One region of the Serratia montpellierensis genome, then DNA from elsewhere that is predicted to be linked to it. Evidence: predicted binding sites of a transcription regulator. Region 1 holds the regulator's gene; the other holds the start of a gene.
The links. Region 1 encodes PurR, which represses purine synthesis genes. Its sites were predicted from a motif close to CANGCAAACGTTTGCNTG; they were not measured.

Region 2: a site for PurR is predicted at 2,458-2,475, ahead of purL (phosphoribosylformylglycinamidine synthase). Genes of this name have one in related genera too.

The regions. Positions count from the first base shown of each region.
Region 1 is NZ_VOSN01000022.1:359,393-366,734, reverse strand. Features, by position in the region: gene FUU19_RS23990 (Grx4 family monothiol glutaredoxin) at 1-112, opposite strand, end outside; gene FUU19_RS23985 (C40 family peptidase) at 529-1,347, shown strand; gene sodB (superoxide dismutase [Fe]) at 1,546-2,142, shown strand; gene cydH (cytochrome bd-I oxidase subunit CydH) at 2,186-2,275, opposite strand; gene purR (HTH-type transcriptional repressor PurR) at 2,600-3,625, shown strand; gene punR (DNA-binding transcriptional activator PunR) at 3,622-4,566, opposite strand; gene punC (purine nucleoside transporter PunC) at 4,690-5,901, shown strand; gene cfa (cyclopropane fatty acyl phospholipid synthase) at 6,245-7,342, shown strand, end outside.
Region 2 is NZ_VOSN01000019.1:90,455-97,796, reverse strand. Features, by position in the region: gene purL (phosphoribosylformylglycinamidine synthase) at 1-2,366, opposite strand, end outside; gene mltF (membrane-bound lytic murein transglycosylase MltF) at 2,642-4,102, shown strand; gene tadA (tRNA adenosine(34) deaminase TadA) at 4,103-4,609, opposite strand; gene FUU19_RS20355 (DUF2157 domain-containing protein) at 4,727-5,779, shown strand; gene yfhb (phosphatidylglycerophosphatase C) at 5,828-6,484, opposite strand; gene FUU19_RS20345 (PTS transporter subunit EIIC) at 6,488-7,342, opposite strand, start outside.

The sequences.
Region 1 (7,342 bases):
GCACAGCCTGTGCAGAGAAACCGCAGCTCGGCAGCTTTGGCGAACCTTTCATGTACAGCAGAATCGGGTTTTCAGCGATCTGGTGCTGAATTTTTTCAAGTGTCGTCGTCATTTATTGCTTCCTCAAGCCACATTTCATGGCTACAACATGCATCACGCGGGCTATTGTAGCGGCTGGAACAGTCGCAAGAAAACGCCATCTTTTGCAAGGATATTCGCCCGCCGCCGATCGCGTTTCACCGGCCACGTCATTCCGGTCAAAACATACGTTGAGAATAACATTTTTAATCCGACCATTTCACTAATATATTGCGCCGCGATGACGACGCGGCTTAATTATATCCGCCGCCGCCCCCTGGCGTTTTTTCATACATTAACGGGCTGATTTTAAACCAAAAAAAATGTCATTAACGTTTTCTCACAATATGGATTATTATTTATGAGTTCTTCGCTGTTTTATATGGCGAAATTCGGGAATACTGTAACTCTTTCGATATCCGTTTCGGGGCCAAGGTTGGTGACGTCGACATGCGTTTAATTCTTACGCTCTTTGCGCTGCTGTTTACGCAGCTCTTCTTCAATTTGGCGCACGCTGCGCCACAGGCGCGTGTTGCCGCCGAGCAGCGTAAAAGCCATGCTAATGAAGCGCGGCCCGATGACCGCAGAAAAAAGAAAGCGGACAAAGCCGCTAAAAAAGCCAAAGTGACGGCTCCCGAGAAAAAAGCCAAGACCGCCAAGGCGAAAAGCGAGAAAAGCGCGAAAAAGATCGCCAGCGCCAAACCCAAGGCCAAAGCGCAGAAAACAGCCAAGATTAAAGTTACCCCGCCGAAAAAGGGCTATAAAAAAGGCTATGGCCGCCACCGCGAAGCCGGTATGGCCACCGCCAAACTGGCGCGTGAAGAAAAGCCGTTGAAACTCAGTCCCGCCCACAAAAAACGCTACCAACACGCCAAACAAACCGCGATGGCCAAGCTGATGGGCCAGATGGGCAAACCTTACCGCTGGGGCGGCAGCTCGCCGCGCACCGGCTTCGACTGCAGCGGCCTTATCTATTACGCCTACAAAGACGTAGTGAAAATCAAGATGCCGCGCACCGCCAACGAGATGTATCACCTGCGCGATGCGGCGCCGATCAAGAAAAGCGAACTGGAAAGCGGCGATCTGGTGTTCTTCCGCATCAACAACCGCGGCGTGGCGGACCATGTTGGCGTCTACCTCGGCAACGGCAAATTCATCCAGTCGCCGCGCACCGGCGAAGAGATCCGCATCAGCCAGCTCGATAACGACTATTGGCAAAACCACTACATCGGCGCACGCCGCGTAGTGACGCCGAAAACTATCCGTTAATTCCCTGTTTTGCGCGGTTGCGGCCCTGGTCGCAACCGCCTGCTCAAGCTATCGCCCATCGCACCGCCCCACGCGCATTTCTCGCTTTTCTTCCTGTTTTTTATGACGAAAATTGTTAAGATTGAATGACCACAATAAAAAACGGCCCATATGATTCTCGCCCGGCGGGAAGCGAATGGCGCTGTAAAGGAGGAAGCAATGTCGTTTGAATTACCTGCATTACCGTATGAGAAAAACGCGCTCGAGCCGCACATCTCCGCCGAGACCCTGGAATACCACTACGGCAAGCACCACAACACCTACGTGGTTAACCTGAACAACCTGGTGAAAGGCAGCGAGTTCGAGGGCAAATCGCTCGAAGAGATCATCAAGACCTCTAACGGCGGCGTCTTCAACAACGCCGCGCAGGTGTGGAACCACACCTTCTACTGGCACTGCCTGTCACCACAGGGCGGCGGTGAACCGCAGGGCGAACTGGCGGCGGCGATCGTCAAATCCTTCGGCTCTTTCGCTGCGTTCAAAGAGCAGTTCACCGATGCCGCAGTGAAAAACTTCGGTGCAGGCTGGACCTGGCTGGTGAAAAAACCGGACGGCGCGCTGGCGATCGTCAACACCTCCAACGCGGCCACCCCGCTGACCGGTGAAGACAAACCGCTGCTGACAGTTGACGTGTGGGAACACGCGTATTACATCGATTACCGCAATGCGCGTCCAAAATACCTGGAAAACTTCTGGGCGTTGGTCAACTGGACCTTCGCAGCGGAAAACCTGCGCTTACGCCAGGTTCTGAGGTGATGAGGCGCAGCCAGGCTGCGCCTTTTTTATCGCCGGCGGGAAATCAATTCAACGCGGCAACGAAGCTGAAAGCGATAATGACCGCCAACGCGCAGACGGTAGTGAACAGCGACATCTTCAATTCGGTATCCATGACAACTCCTTTAAAATAGGCTTTCCTAAGGATAAAAGGCGCACAATTAGTACGTCAAATCATTTTCCCACAGTTCGCCGATAAAATCTTGTTATCATTTCCCGGTTTATAATCTCGATTACCTCTTCCACTTTTGTTCAATATGCGACAAAATTCGCAGTTCACAACTGCGTACCGGCATCCATGCCCCTCCTGATTAAGCGCTGAAGACTTCAACACACTAAAAACTCAGTTTTCGCTTCTCTGGAGAAGGATCTACGTAGGCAAACGATTAACATCACACTTACATGCTGTAAACATGTGAGTTCAGGAGTCATTCCTTACATGGCAACGATTAAAGATGTGGCCAAACGCGCGGGCGTTTCCACCACCACCGTTTCGCACGTCATCAATAAGACTCGTTTCGTCGCCGAAGAGACCAAAGCGGCCGTGTGGGCCGCCATTAAAGAGCTGCACTATTCGCCGAGCGCCGTGGCGCGCAGCCTGAAAGTCAATCACACCAAATCGATCGGCCTGCTGGCCACCTCGAGCGAAGCCCCCTACTTTGCCGAAGTGATCGAAGCGGTGGAAAACAGCTGCTACAGCAAAGGCTACACCCTGATCCTGTGCAACTCGCACAACAATCTGGACAAGCAGCGCGCCTACCTGGCGATGCTGGCCCAAAAGCGCGTCGACGGCCTGCTGGTCATGTGCTCCGAGTACCCGGATCAGTTGCTGGGCATGCTGGAAGACTACCGTAACATCCCGATGGTGGTGATGGACTGGGGCGCCGCGCGCGGCGACTTCACCGACACCATCATCGATAACGCATTCGAAGGCGGCTATCTGGCCGGCCGTTACCTGATCGAACGCGGTCACCGCGAGATCGGCGCCATTCCGGGCCAGCTGTCGCGCAACACCGGCGGCGGCCGTCACCAGGGCTTTATGAAGGCGCTGCAGGAAGCGCATATCGACATTCGCGAAGAGTGGATCGTCCAGGGCGACTTCGAGCCGGAGTCCGGCTACAAGGCGATGCACCAAATTCTGTCGCAAAAACAGCGGCCGACCGCGGTATTCTGCGGCGGTGATATCATGGCGATGGGTGCCATCTGCGCCGCCGACGAGCTGGGCCTGCGGGTGCCGCAGGATATTTCCGTGATCGGCTACGACAACGTGCGCAACGCCCGCTACTTCACCCCGGCGCTGACCACCATTCACCAGCCGAAAGAGCGCCTGGGCGAAATGGCCTTCACCATGCTGCTGGATCGCATCATCAGCAAGCGCGAAGAGTCGCAGGTGATCGAAGTGCATCCGAAGCTGATCGAACGCCGCTCGGTCGCCGACGGGCCGTTCATCGACTACCGCCGCTAATCCCCCGCGCCGGAAGCCTGCGCGGCTTCCGGCTTCGCCTCGCTCAGCCACTCCTGATTCAGCGTCTCCCCATCGCCCAGATACGCCAGCAGCCAGCTCATCGCCGGTGACGGTTTATCCTGCTGCCAGGTCAGGCAGCACGGGCTGGCGGGAAACGGCTGCTGCAGCTGCAACGCCTTCAACTCACCGCGCTGCACCCGCGGCAGCGCCAGATGCGCCGGCATCATACCGACGCACAACCCGGCGCACAGACAGTCGAGCGCCGAGGTCCAGTCCGGCACCACCAGCCGCCGCTGGTTATCCAGCGTCCAGGTGACGCGCTTGGGCAGATTGCGCGAAGTGTCTTCCAGACAAAGCGCAGGGTACGGCCTAAGCCGATCGTCATTCAGCGGCCCTGCCAGTTGCGCGAGCGGGTGCTGTGGGCTGACCACGCACAGCCAGTTCATATACCCCATGTCGCGAAAGGCGAAGCCGCCGCCGACCGGCACCGCGCGGGTGGCACCGATCGCCATGTCCGCTCTGCCGTCCACTAACGCATCCCACACGCCGTTAAACACCTCGGGTTGCAACATCAGTTCGACATCGGGGAAATGCCGGTAAAAATCCAGCACCAGCTGGCGGCTGCGCTGCGGTTTGACGATGATGTCCACGGCGATATTCAGCTGGCCGCGCCACCCGTTGGCCACCTGCTGACAGTGGCGGCGGGTGTCGAGCATTTTTTTGATAACAACTCGCGCATCCTTGATAAACAGCGCACCGGCCGGCGTCAACTCCACATCACGGTGACGCCGCTCAAACAGCGGCACCGCCAGCCATTGTTCCAGCTGCCGTACCGTGTAGCTCACCGCCGACGGCACCCGGTGCAGCTCCTGCGCCGCCGCGCTGAAACTGCCGGTACGCGCCACCGCGTCGACCACTTCAAGAGAATATTCAGACCACATCGCTTTGCCTTCAATTTTTTTAACAGCACTTTGCAAATATTACCGTTTCACAAGCAGAGATCCAGCCGGATACACTGGCCGGCGCTAAAAACCTGCGACACTAAAATATTAACGAGAAATACCATGCGAAATTCCTTTGGTTTTATGTTCTATCTCGCCGGCCTGAGCATGCTGGGTTATCTGGCGACCGATATGTACCTGCCCGCCTTTGGCGCCATGCGGGAGGAACTGCAAATTTCCGCCGGCGCGGTCAGCGCCAGCCTGAGCATCTTCCTGGCCGGCTTCGCCTTCGCGCAGCTGCTGTGGGGGCCGCTCTCCGACCGCCTGGGCCGCAAACCGGTATTATTGATCGGCCTGACGCTGTTCGCCGTCGGCTGCCTGGGCATGCTGTGGGTGGAGAACGCCGTGCAGCTTTGGATCCTGCGTTTTATCCAGGCCGTTGGCGTCTGCTCCGCCGCCGCCATCTGGCAAGCGCTGGTGGTCGACCGCTATCGCGAAGGCCAGGCCAATCGCGTATTCGCCACCATCATGCCGCTGGTCGCGCTGTCGCCGGCGCTGGCGCCGCTGCTGGGCGCCTGGCTGCTGAACCACGCCAGCTGGCGTGCGATCTTCGCCGTGCTGCTGGCCATCACCGCCCTGCTGCTGCTGCCGACGCTGTTGCTCAAAGATCGCGCCAAAACGCAACCCACCGCCGATGCGCCAAAAAACGGCGTCAGCTTCTGGCAACTGTTGAAATCCCCGGTGTTCAGCGGCAACGTCGCCATGTACGCCGCCTGCTCGGCCGGCTTCTTTGCCTGGCTGACCGGCTCGCCGTTCATCCTCGGTGATATGGGCTACGGCCCGAGCGACATCGGTCTGAGCTATGTGCCGCAAACGCTGGCTTTTCTGCTGGGGGGCTATGGCTGTCGCGCCGCGCTAAAGCGCATCAATGGCAAAACCCTGCTGCCGTGGCTGCTGGTAGCTTATGGTGTCAGCATGGCGGCGCTGTATCTGGTGGCAACCCTGACCGCTCCGACGCTCACCACGCTGCTGATCCCGTTCTGCGTGATGGCGCTGGTCAACGGCGCCGGCTACCCGATCATGGTGGCGAATGCGCTGATGCCGTTCCCGGAAAGCAGCGGTAAAGCCGCCGCGCTGCAAAATACGCTGCAGCTGGGGCTGTGTTTTGTGGCGAGCATGCTGGTGTCGGCGTTTATTGCCCAGCCGCTGTTGGCGACGGTGACGGTGATGGTATCGACGGTGATCCTGGCCGCGCTGGGGTATTTCCTGCAGCGGGGAAAAGTGGCCGATGCGCAGCAAAAAGCGCAGCGGGAGCATGCTAACTCAGCGTCATAATTACTAAGCTCAATAATCACTTAAAGAATATGCGTGCCGAGTGCGATTTACAGTTGAGTCAACGTCTCGGCACGCCTATACTCAAAAACAACCTTGTAAAGTAACACCTTATAATCCCTATATCTCAATTAGCTATTGTGTACGCGCCTTGCGTCACACTCTTTTTTAAGGATGCGTTTTTCCTGCGCCGTTTGCGTCGGGCCGCTTCTTTAAATTTCCTCTGTTCATAGTCGGATATCAGACGCCGCGGGCTTATTTCCCGTCGGTAAACGTATGCACCCGCAGAAATTGTCTAAGCTGTTTCCTAACGGGTCATCAGTCAGAAGAAGGTGATGGAGAAGCTATGAGTTCATCGTGTATAGAAGATCTGAGCATCCAGGATAATCAGTGGTACCGTATCGCGCATGAAATGCTCGGCCTGGCCGGCATTGAAATCAACGGATCGCGCCCCTTCGATATTCAGGTTAAAAATCCCGAATTCTTTAAACGCGTCCTGCAGCAAGGGTCGCTGGGCCTCGGCGAAAGCTATATGGACGGTTGGTGGGAATGCGAACGGCTGGATATGTTCTTCCAGCGCGTGGTCAGCGCCGGGCTGGAGAAGAAACTCCCCCACCACCTGAAAGATACCCTGCGTATCGCCGCCGCGCGCCTGACCAATCTGCAATCGAAAAAGCGCGCCTGGATCGTCGGCAAAGAACATTACGATCTCGGCAACGATCTGTTTACCCTGATGCTCGATCCTTACATGCAATATTCCTGCGGCTACTGGAAAGACGCCACCACGCTGGAGGAAGCGCAGGAAGCCAAGCTGCGGATGATCTGCGAAAAACTGCAGCTGCAACCGGGCATGCGTTTGCTGGATATCGGCTGCGGCTGGGGCGGCCTCTCCGCCTATGCGGCGAAACATTACAGCGTGTCGGTGGTCGGCGTGACCATTTCCGCCGAGCAGCAGAAGCTGGCTCAGGCGCGCTGCGCCGGGCTGGATGTGCAGATCCTGCTGCAGGATTATCGCGATCTGCATCAGCAGTTCGATCGCATCGTCTCGGTCGGCATGTTCGAGCACGTCGGGCCGAAAAACTACCGCACCTACTTCAACGTGGTGGAGCGCAATCTGGTGCCGCACGGCCTGTTCCTGCTGCACACCATCGGCTCGAATAAAACCGACATGAACGTCGATCCGTGGATCAACAAGTACATTTTCCCGAACGGCTGTCTGCCTTCAGTGAGCCATATCGCCGAAGCCAGCGAAGGCCATTTCGTGATGGAAGACTGGCACAACATCGGTGCCGACTACGATCGCACGCTGATGGCCTGGTTTGAACGCTTCAAACAGGCGTGGCCGCAGCTTGCCCCGCGCTATTCCGATCGCTTCGAGCGGATGTTCAGCTATTACCTGAACGCCTGCGCAGGCGCGTTCCGGGCGCGCGATCTGCAGCTGTGG
Region 2 (7,342 bases), on a different contig from region 1:
TTGCCTTCCTGCCAGCGGGTTTTCATCGACATGGAGTCTTTGCCCACCGGAATGGTGATGCCCAGCGCCGGGCACAGCTCTTCGCCCACCGCTTTCACCGCTTCGTACAGGCCGGCGTCTTCGCCCGGGTGGCCGGCGGCGGCCATCCAGTTGGCGGACAGCTTCACGCGCTTCAGGCTGCCGATTTCCGTGGCGGCCAGGTTGGTCAGCGCTTCCCCGACCGCCAGGCGGCCGGAGGCGGCGAAGTCCAGCAGCGCCACCGGCGCACGTTCGCCGAGCGACATCGCTTCGCCGTAGTAGCTGTCCAGGCTGGCGGTGGTCACCGCGCAGTCGGCTACCGGGATCTGCCACGGGCCGACCATCTGGTCACGCGCCACCATGCCGGTAACGGTGCGATCGCCGATGGTGATCAGGAAGGTTTTCTCCGCAACGGCCGGCAGATGCAGCACGCGTTTCACCGCGTCGGCCAGCGTGATGTTCTCACGCTGCACCGCCTCGCCATGCGCCTGCAGGCGGGTAACGTCGCGGGTCATTTTCGGCGTCTTGCCGAGCAGCACGTCCAGCGGCATGTCGATCGGCTGGTTGTCGAAGTGGCGGTCGTTCAGCGTCAGGTGCTGTTCTTCGGTCGCTTCGCCGATCACCGCATAAGGTGCGCGCTCGCGGCGGCAGATCTCGTCGAACTGCGCCATCTGCGCCGGGGCAATCGCCATCACGTAACGTTCCTGCGATTCGTTGCACCACACTTCCAGCGGGCTCATGCCCGGCTCGTCGTTGAGGATATCGCGCAGCTCGAAGCGGCCGCCGCGGCCGCCGTCGCTCACCAGCTCCGGCATGGCGTTGGACAGGCCGCCAGCGCCGACGTCATGGATAAACAGGATCGGGTTCTGGTCACCCAACTGCCAGCAGCGGTCGATCACTTCCTGACAGCGGCGCTCCATTTCCGGGTTGTCGCGCTGCACCGAAGCGAAGTCCAGATCGGCATCGGACTGACCTGACGCCATCGACGAGGCCGCGCCGCCGCCCAGGCCGATATTCATCGCCGGGCCGCCCAGCACCACCAGCTTGGCGCCGACGGTGATTTCCCCTTTCTGCACGTGATCGGCACGGATGTTGCCGATGCCGCCCGCCAGCATGATCGGTTTGTGGTAGCCGCGCAGCTCAACGCCGTTGTGGCTGTTGACGCGCTCTTCATAGGTACGGAAGTAGCCCAGCAGCGCCGGACGACCGAATTCGTTGTTGAACGCCGCGCCGCCCAGCGGGCCTTCGGTCATGATATCCAGCGCGGTGACGATGCGTTCCGGCTTGCCGAAATCCTGCTCCCACGGCTGTTCAAAGCCGGGAATGCGCAGGTTGGACACCGAGAAGCCGACCAGGCCGGCCTTCGGCTTGGCGCCGCGGCCGGTAGCCCCCTCGTCGCGGATCTCGCCGCCGGAGCCGGTCGCGGCGCCCGGCCACGGTGAGATCGCCGTCGGGTGGTTGTGGGTTTCCACTTTCATCAGGATGTGCGCGTCTTCCTGATGGTAATCATACGTGCCGTTGTCCGGCGCGGCGAAGAAGCGACCGACCTGCGAACCTTCCATCACGGCGGCGTTGTCTTTATACGCCGACAGCACATAGTCCGGCGTCTGCTCATAGGTGTTCTTGATCATCTTGAACAACGATTTAGGCTGCTGTTCGCCGTCGATGATCCAATCGGCATTGAAAATCTTGTGGCGGCAGTGCTCAGAGTTGGCCTGCGCGAACATATAAAGTTCGATATCCGTCGGGTTGCGCCCCAAACCGGTAAAGGCATTCAGCAGGTAGTCGATCTCGTCCTGCGCCAGCGCCAGGCCGAGCCGGAGGTTGGCCTGCTCCAGCGCGGTGCGCCCTGCACCCAGCACGTCGACCGACTGATACGGCGCCGGCTGATGGTGCGCGAACAGCTGTTCGGCCTGTTGCAGCTCGCTAAAGACGGTTTCCATCATGCGATCGTGCAGCAGCGCGGCAAGCTGGCGCCACTGGGTTTCCGTCAGCTCGGGTGCCTTGACGTAGAACGCCAGGCCGCGCTCCAGGCGCACCACCTGCTGCAGACCGCAGTTGTGGGCGATGTCGGTGGCTTTGGAAGACCAGGGAGAAATGGTGCCCGGACGCGGCGTGACCAGCAACAACCGACCTTCGGGAGCGTGTTCGGCGAGAGAAGGACCGTACTTGAGCAGCCGCTGAAGTTTGGCGTGTTCTTCGGCACTCAGCGGTGCGCTGACATCGGCAAAGTGGACGTACTCGGCGTAGATATCACTGACGGGCAGGTGAGCGTCCTGGCAGCGGGACAGCAGTTTGGTAATGCGAAAAGCCGATAAAGCGGGCGAACCACGCAGAATTTCCATAATCAAAGTTCTCTCGTCTTCGAAGCGACGGATAAGACGCTTCATTGGGCGCAACAGGGGAAAACGCGCGTCATTATAGAGAATCCTCGCCGCCGACGAAACCGTTTGCGTAGGGATTATTGATAAAAGCGTGCCGCACCGTCGAATTGTCATAACGTGTCAATAAAGTTGCACACTGGCGTTTTGTTGCGCAAAATGCCCCCCGCACTGGTGATTTAACCATGAGAAAAGTCGCGGTTGTCGTCGCCGGTGTACCTGTGCCACCACTGGATAACTATTTGAAACGTCTTAAAATAAACTACATCCTCATCGGCGTTGTCACCCTGCTTCTGGCTCTCGCGCTGTGGCCCAATATTACCTGGCGCAGCGGCCAGGGCGGGCAACTCCAGGAGATCATCTCCCGCGGCGAGTTGCGTATCAGCACGCTGAATTCACCGCTGACCTATTTCAACACCAAGCAAGGGCCGGGTGGGCTCGACTACGAACTGGCCAAGCGCTTCGCCAACTACCTCGGGGTAAAGCTGGTGGTGATCCCCCATCAGAACATCAATGACCTGTTCGACGATCTGGACGACGATGACGCCGACCTGCTGGCGGCAGGCCTTATCTACAACCAGGAGCGCCTCAGCCGCGCACGCACCGGCCCCGCCTACTACTCCGTTTCCCAACAGCTGGTGTACCGGCTGGGCACCCCGCGGCCAAAAGGCTTCGCCGACATTAAAGGCAAGCTGGCGGTCGCCTCCGGTTCTGCGCACGTCAGCACGCTAAAGCAGCTCAAACAGGATAAATACCCGGATCTCGCCTGGGAAGCCTCCAGCGATCTCACCTCCAAAGAGCTGCTGGAGCGGGTTGCCGACGGCAAGCTGGACTACACCCTCGGCGATTCGGTGACCATCGCGCTGCTGCAGCGCATCCATCCGCAGTTGGCGGTGGCGTTCGACGTCACCGACGAAGAGCCGGTCACCTGGTATCTGAAACGCGACGGCGACGACAGCCTGTACGCGGCGATGCTGGACTTCTACAGCCAGATGGTAGACGACGGCACCCTGGCGCGGCTGGAAGAGAAGTACCTTGGCCACGTCGGCAGCTTCGACTATGTGGACACCAAAACCTTCCTGTCGGCCATCGATTCGGTGCTGCCCAACTTCCGCCCGCTGTTCGAGAAGCACGCCAACGAGATCGACTGGAAGCTGCTGGCGGCCATCGCCTATCAGGAATCGCACTGGAATCCGCAGGCCACCTCGCCCACCGGCGTGCGCGGCCTGATGATGCTGACCCGCGCCACCGCCGACGGCCTGGGGGTCAACGACCGCCTCGATCCGGAAGAGAGCGTTCAGGGCGGCGCCCTTTACCTGCAGCGGCTGATGGCCAAGGTGCCGGACAGCGTGCCGGAAGACGAGCGCATCTGGTTCTCGCTGGCGGCCTACAACATGGGCTGGGGCCACATGCTGGACGCGCGCAAGCTGACCAAGACGCAAAAAGGCAATCCGGACAGTTGGGTCGACGTCAAACAGCGCCTGCCGATGCTCAGCCAAAAACGCTACTACCCGCAGTTGACCTACGGCTATGCGCGCGGGCGTGAAGCCTACAACTATGTAGAAAATATCCGCCGCTACCAGGTCAGCCTGGTGGGCTATCTGCAGGAAAAAGAGAGAAAGGCGACGCAAGCGGCCGCCGAGCAGGAGGCGTTGGGGAAAGGCTATCCGACGGTGATGCCGGAACTGGCGCTCAACTACTGATTATTCCGGCTTATCCGCCGCCCGCTGCGCCAGCCTGAGCGCTTTTTTTTGTTCGCGGCGCAGGCGGAAGAAATTGCTCAGGGTGGCGGCGCATTCGTCCGCCAGCACGCCCGAGACGATCTCCACCTGATGGTTCATGCCCGGATGGCGCAGAATGTCCACCAGCGAACCGGCCGCGCCGGTTTTCTCGTCGGCGGCGCCATACACCAACCGACGGATACGGCTGTGCACCATCGCACCGGCGCACATCACGCAGGGCTCCAGCGTGACGTACAGCGTGGCATTCAGCAGGCGGTAGTTTTGCAGCACCGCGCCGCCCTGGCGCAGCGCCATGATCTCGGCGTGTGCGGTAGGATCGTGTCGGCCAATCGGGCGGTTCCAGCCCTCGCCGATGACCTGATTGTCCAGCACCAGCAGCGCACCCACCGGCACCTCGCCCTCTTCCTGCGCGCGCAGGGCCAGCTGCAATGCCTGACGCATCCAGTACTCATCATTATATTCAGTCATCGCATAATTCCTCGTGCGCTTTTGCGGCGGGCATTATACACACTAGCCTCCCTTTGTCGTAGCCGCCCGCCAATGGCTATACTGGCCAAATCAGCGTGTGATTCAGGGACAAGAAGCATGAAACTCAGTAAAAAGAACGCCACCGTGGTGCGCAAGGCGCTGGACGGCTGGGTTGGGGAAGGCGCCTTGACGCCCGAACAACGGCAGCAACTGCTGCAGCATGTGGACGTGCAGCCTTTCGACTGGCGGCGGCTGGCGCGCTATGCGTTTCTCGCCGCGCTGGCCTCGCTGCTGATCGCCGTCACCAGCCTGTTCGCCGACAGCGAACTGCTTGCATGGCTCAGCGGACTGTTCCGCTTCGACGCGCCGGTGCGCATGGCGATCGCCGGCGTACTGGCGGCGCTGGCCTACGTCTGGGCGCTGCGTCGCCGCCGGCGCCACCCGGAAAAACGCTACGGCAACGAGGCGGCGCTGTTTGTCGCCGTGTTGCTTACCGCCTGCGCCTTATGGCAGTTGGGGGTCTGGCTGGATAACGGCAGCGGCCGGGTTTCCGTGCTGCTGCTGTTCGCCGCGCTGCTGTACGGCGCGATCGGCTGGTTCAGCCGCTCCGGGCTGGTGTGGTGGTTCGCCCTGCTGTCGCTCGGCAACGCCTTCGGCGCCGAGACCGGTTACCTGTCCGGTTGGGGGGCCTACTGGCTCGGCATGAGCTACCCGATTCGCTTTATCGCCTTTGGTGCAGTGCTGATCGCCGCCGCGTTGCTGCTGCGGCCGCTGTTGGCGCAGCGCGGTCTGCAGCGGGTGTCGCTGGCGATGGGCCTGCTGTACCTGTTTATCGCCCTGTGGCTGCTGTCTATCTTCGGCAACTACGGCGATCTCGACAGCTGGTACAGCGCGCGCCAGATCGAGCTGTTCCACTGGAGCCTGCTGTTCGGGCTGGCTGCCCTCGCCGCCATCTGGCTGGGGTTGAAGCATGACGACACCATGCTGCGCGGCTTCGGGCTGACCTTCCTCGGCATTAACCTGTATACCCGTCTGTTCGAGTTTTTCTGGGACAGCATGCCGAAGGCGGTTTTCTTCGTGCTGCTCGGCCTGAGCCTGTGGGCGCTGGGGCATTATGCGGAGAAGATTTGGCAGCTGGGGCGCAAGCCGCACGACGTGACCGACGACTGATCGCGGTACCGACAAAAAGCAATAAGGGCGGGATCCCCCGCCCTTGATTTATTCCAGCTGTTGCAGCTCGCCCTGCTTGCTTACCCGCCAGCGGTGCTCGCAAAAGAACAGCAGCGGATTATCCTGCTTACTGTCGCTGTAACCGCTGTATAGCTTCAGCGGCGCACCGAGCCGTTGCTCCAGCTGCACCACTTTCTGCTCCCCCAGGCAACGCAGGGTCAAGACCCAACCGCCGCAGCGGCGCGTGATGCGACTGCCGATCAACCGCACCCGCGGCAGAAACGCCGAATCGCGATACACCTGCTCCACCAGCCGTTCCGGCGAGCCGGTAATCAGCCACACTTCGGCATCGTGCTCCTCCAGGTACTGCCGCAACCGCATTTGCACCACCGGAAATGCGGTCACCTTCTGGCGAAAGGCCTCGATAAACTGCCGCTCCAACGCCTTCAGCGTCGCTTCGGAACGCCCGAAAGTGATCGCCCACAGCAGCAGGCTCATCGGCCAACGCGCGGCGCGCCCCAGCAGCAGCAGCGCCAGGCCGATCGGCAGCAGCAGCGGTATCACCAGCAACAGGTTCAGCGGCAAACGGCGCAGCAGAAAGCGCAAGAAACTGCCGAACATATCCTCCTGATGCAGGGTGCCGTCCAGATCGAAAAAGACCACGCGGCGCCCCTCTGCGGCCGATGGTTGCTGCTTGTCGCTCAAACGCTACTCCTCGGGATCGTTGAACCCCATCATCCAGGTGAAGAGAAAACCGGCGATAATCGTAATCAGCATCCCCGCCAGATACAACATCACCTTACCTGAGACGATGGTCAACGCCAAAGGCAGTCCCGAAATGCCGAAGGTGATGACCGTCGCCACCTTCCAGTAGCTGATGAGCGCACCGCCGACCGCACCGCCGAGGCAGGCGCCGATAAACGGCCGGCCCAGCGGCAGCGTCACCCCGAAGATCAGCGGCTCGCCGATGCCGAGAATGCCGACCGGCAACGCCCCTTTGATCACCTTCTTCAGCCGCGCGTTGCGGGTTTTCAACAGCACCGCCAGCGCCGCCCCCACTTGACCGACGCCGGCCATCGCCAGGATCGGCAGCAGCGGGTTGGAACCGTGCGCCTGCACCAGCTCGACGTGGATCGGCACCAGCCCCTGATGCAGGCCGGAGAGCACCAGCGGCAGGAACAGCCCCGAGAGCAGCGCTCCCACCAGCAGCCCGCCCTTGTCGATCGCCAGATTGGCGCCGTGGGCGATGGCGTCGGAAATAATCCCCCCGATCGGCTGCAGAATCAGGATCGCCAGCGAGGCGGTGACCAGCGTGGTCAGCAGAGGGTTAAGGATCAGTTCGACCGACTCCGGCAGCAGCGTGCGCAGGCGTTTCTCCACCCAGCACATCAACGCCACCACCAGCAGCACGGCGATCACTCCGCCGCGCCCCGGCTGCAACGCCTCGCCGAACAAGGTAATCTGCGCCAGCGCCGGGCTGGAGAGAATGCCGGCCATCACGCCGCCCATCGCCTGAGAACCGCCGAATACCCGCGCGGCGTTGACCCCGACCAAAATGTTCAT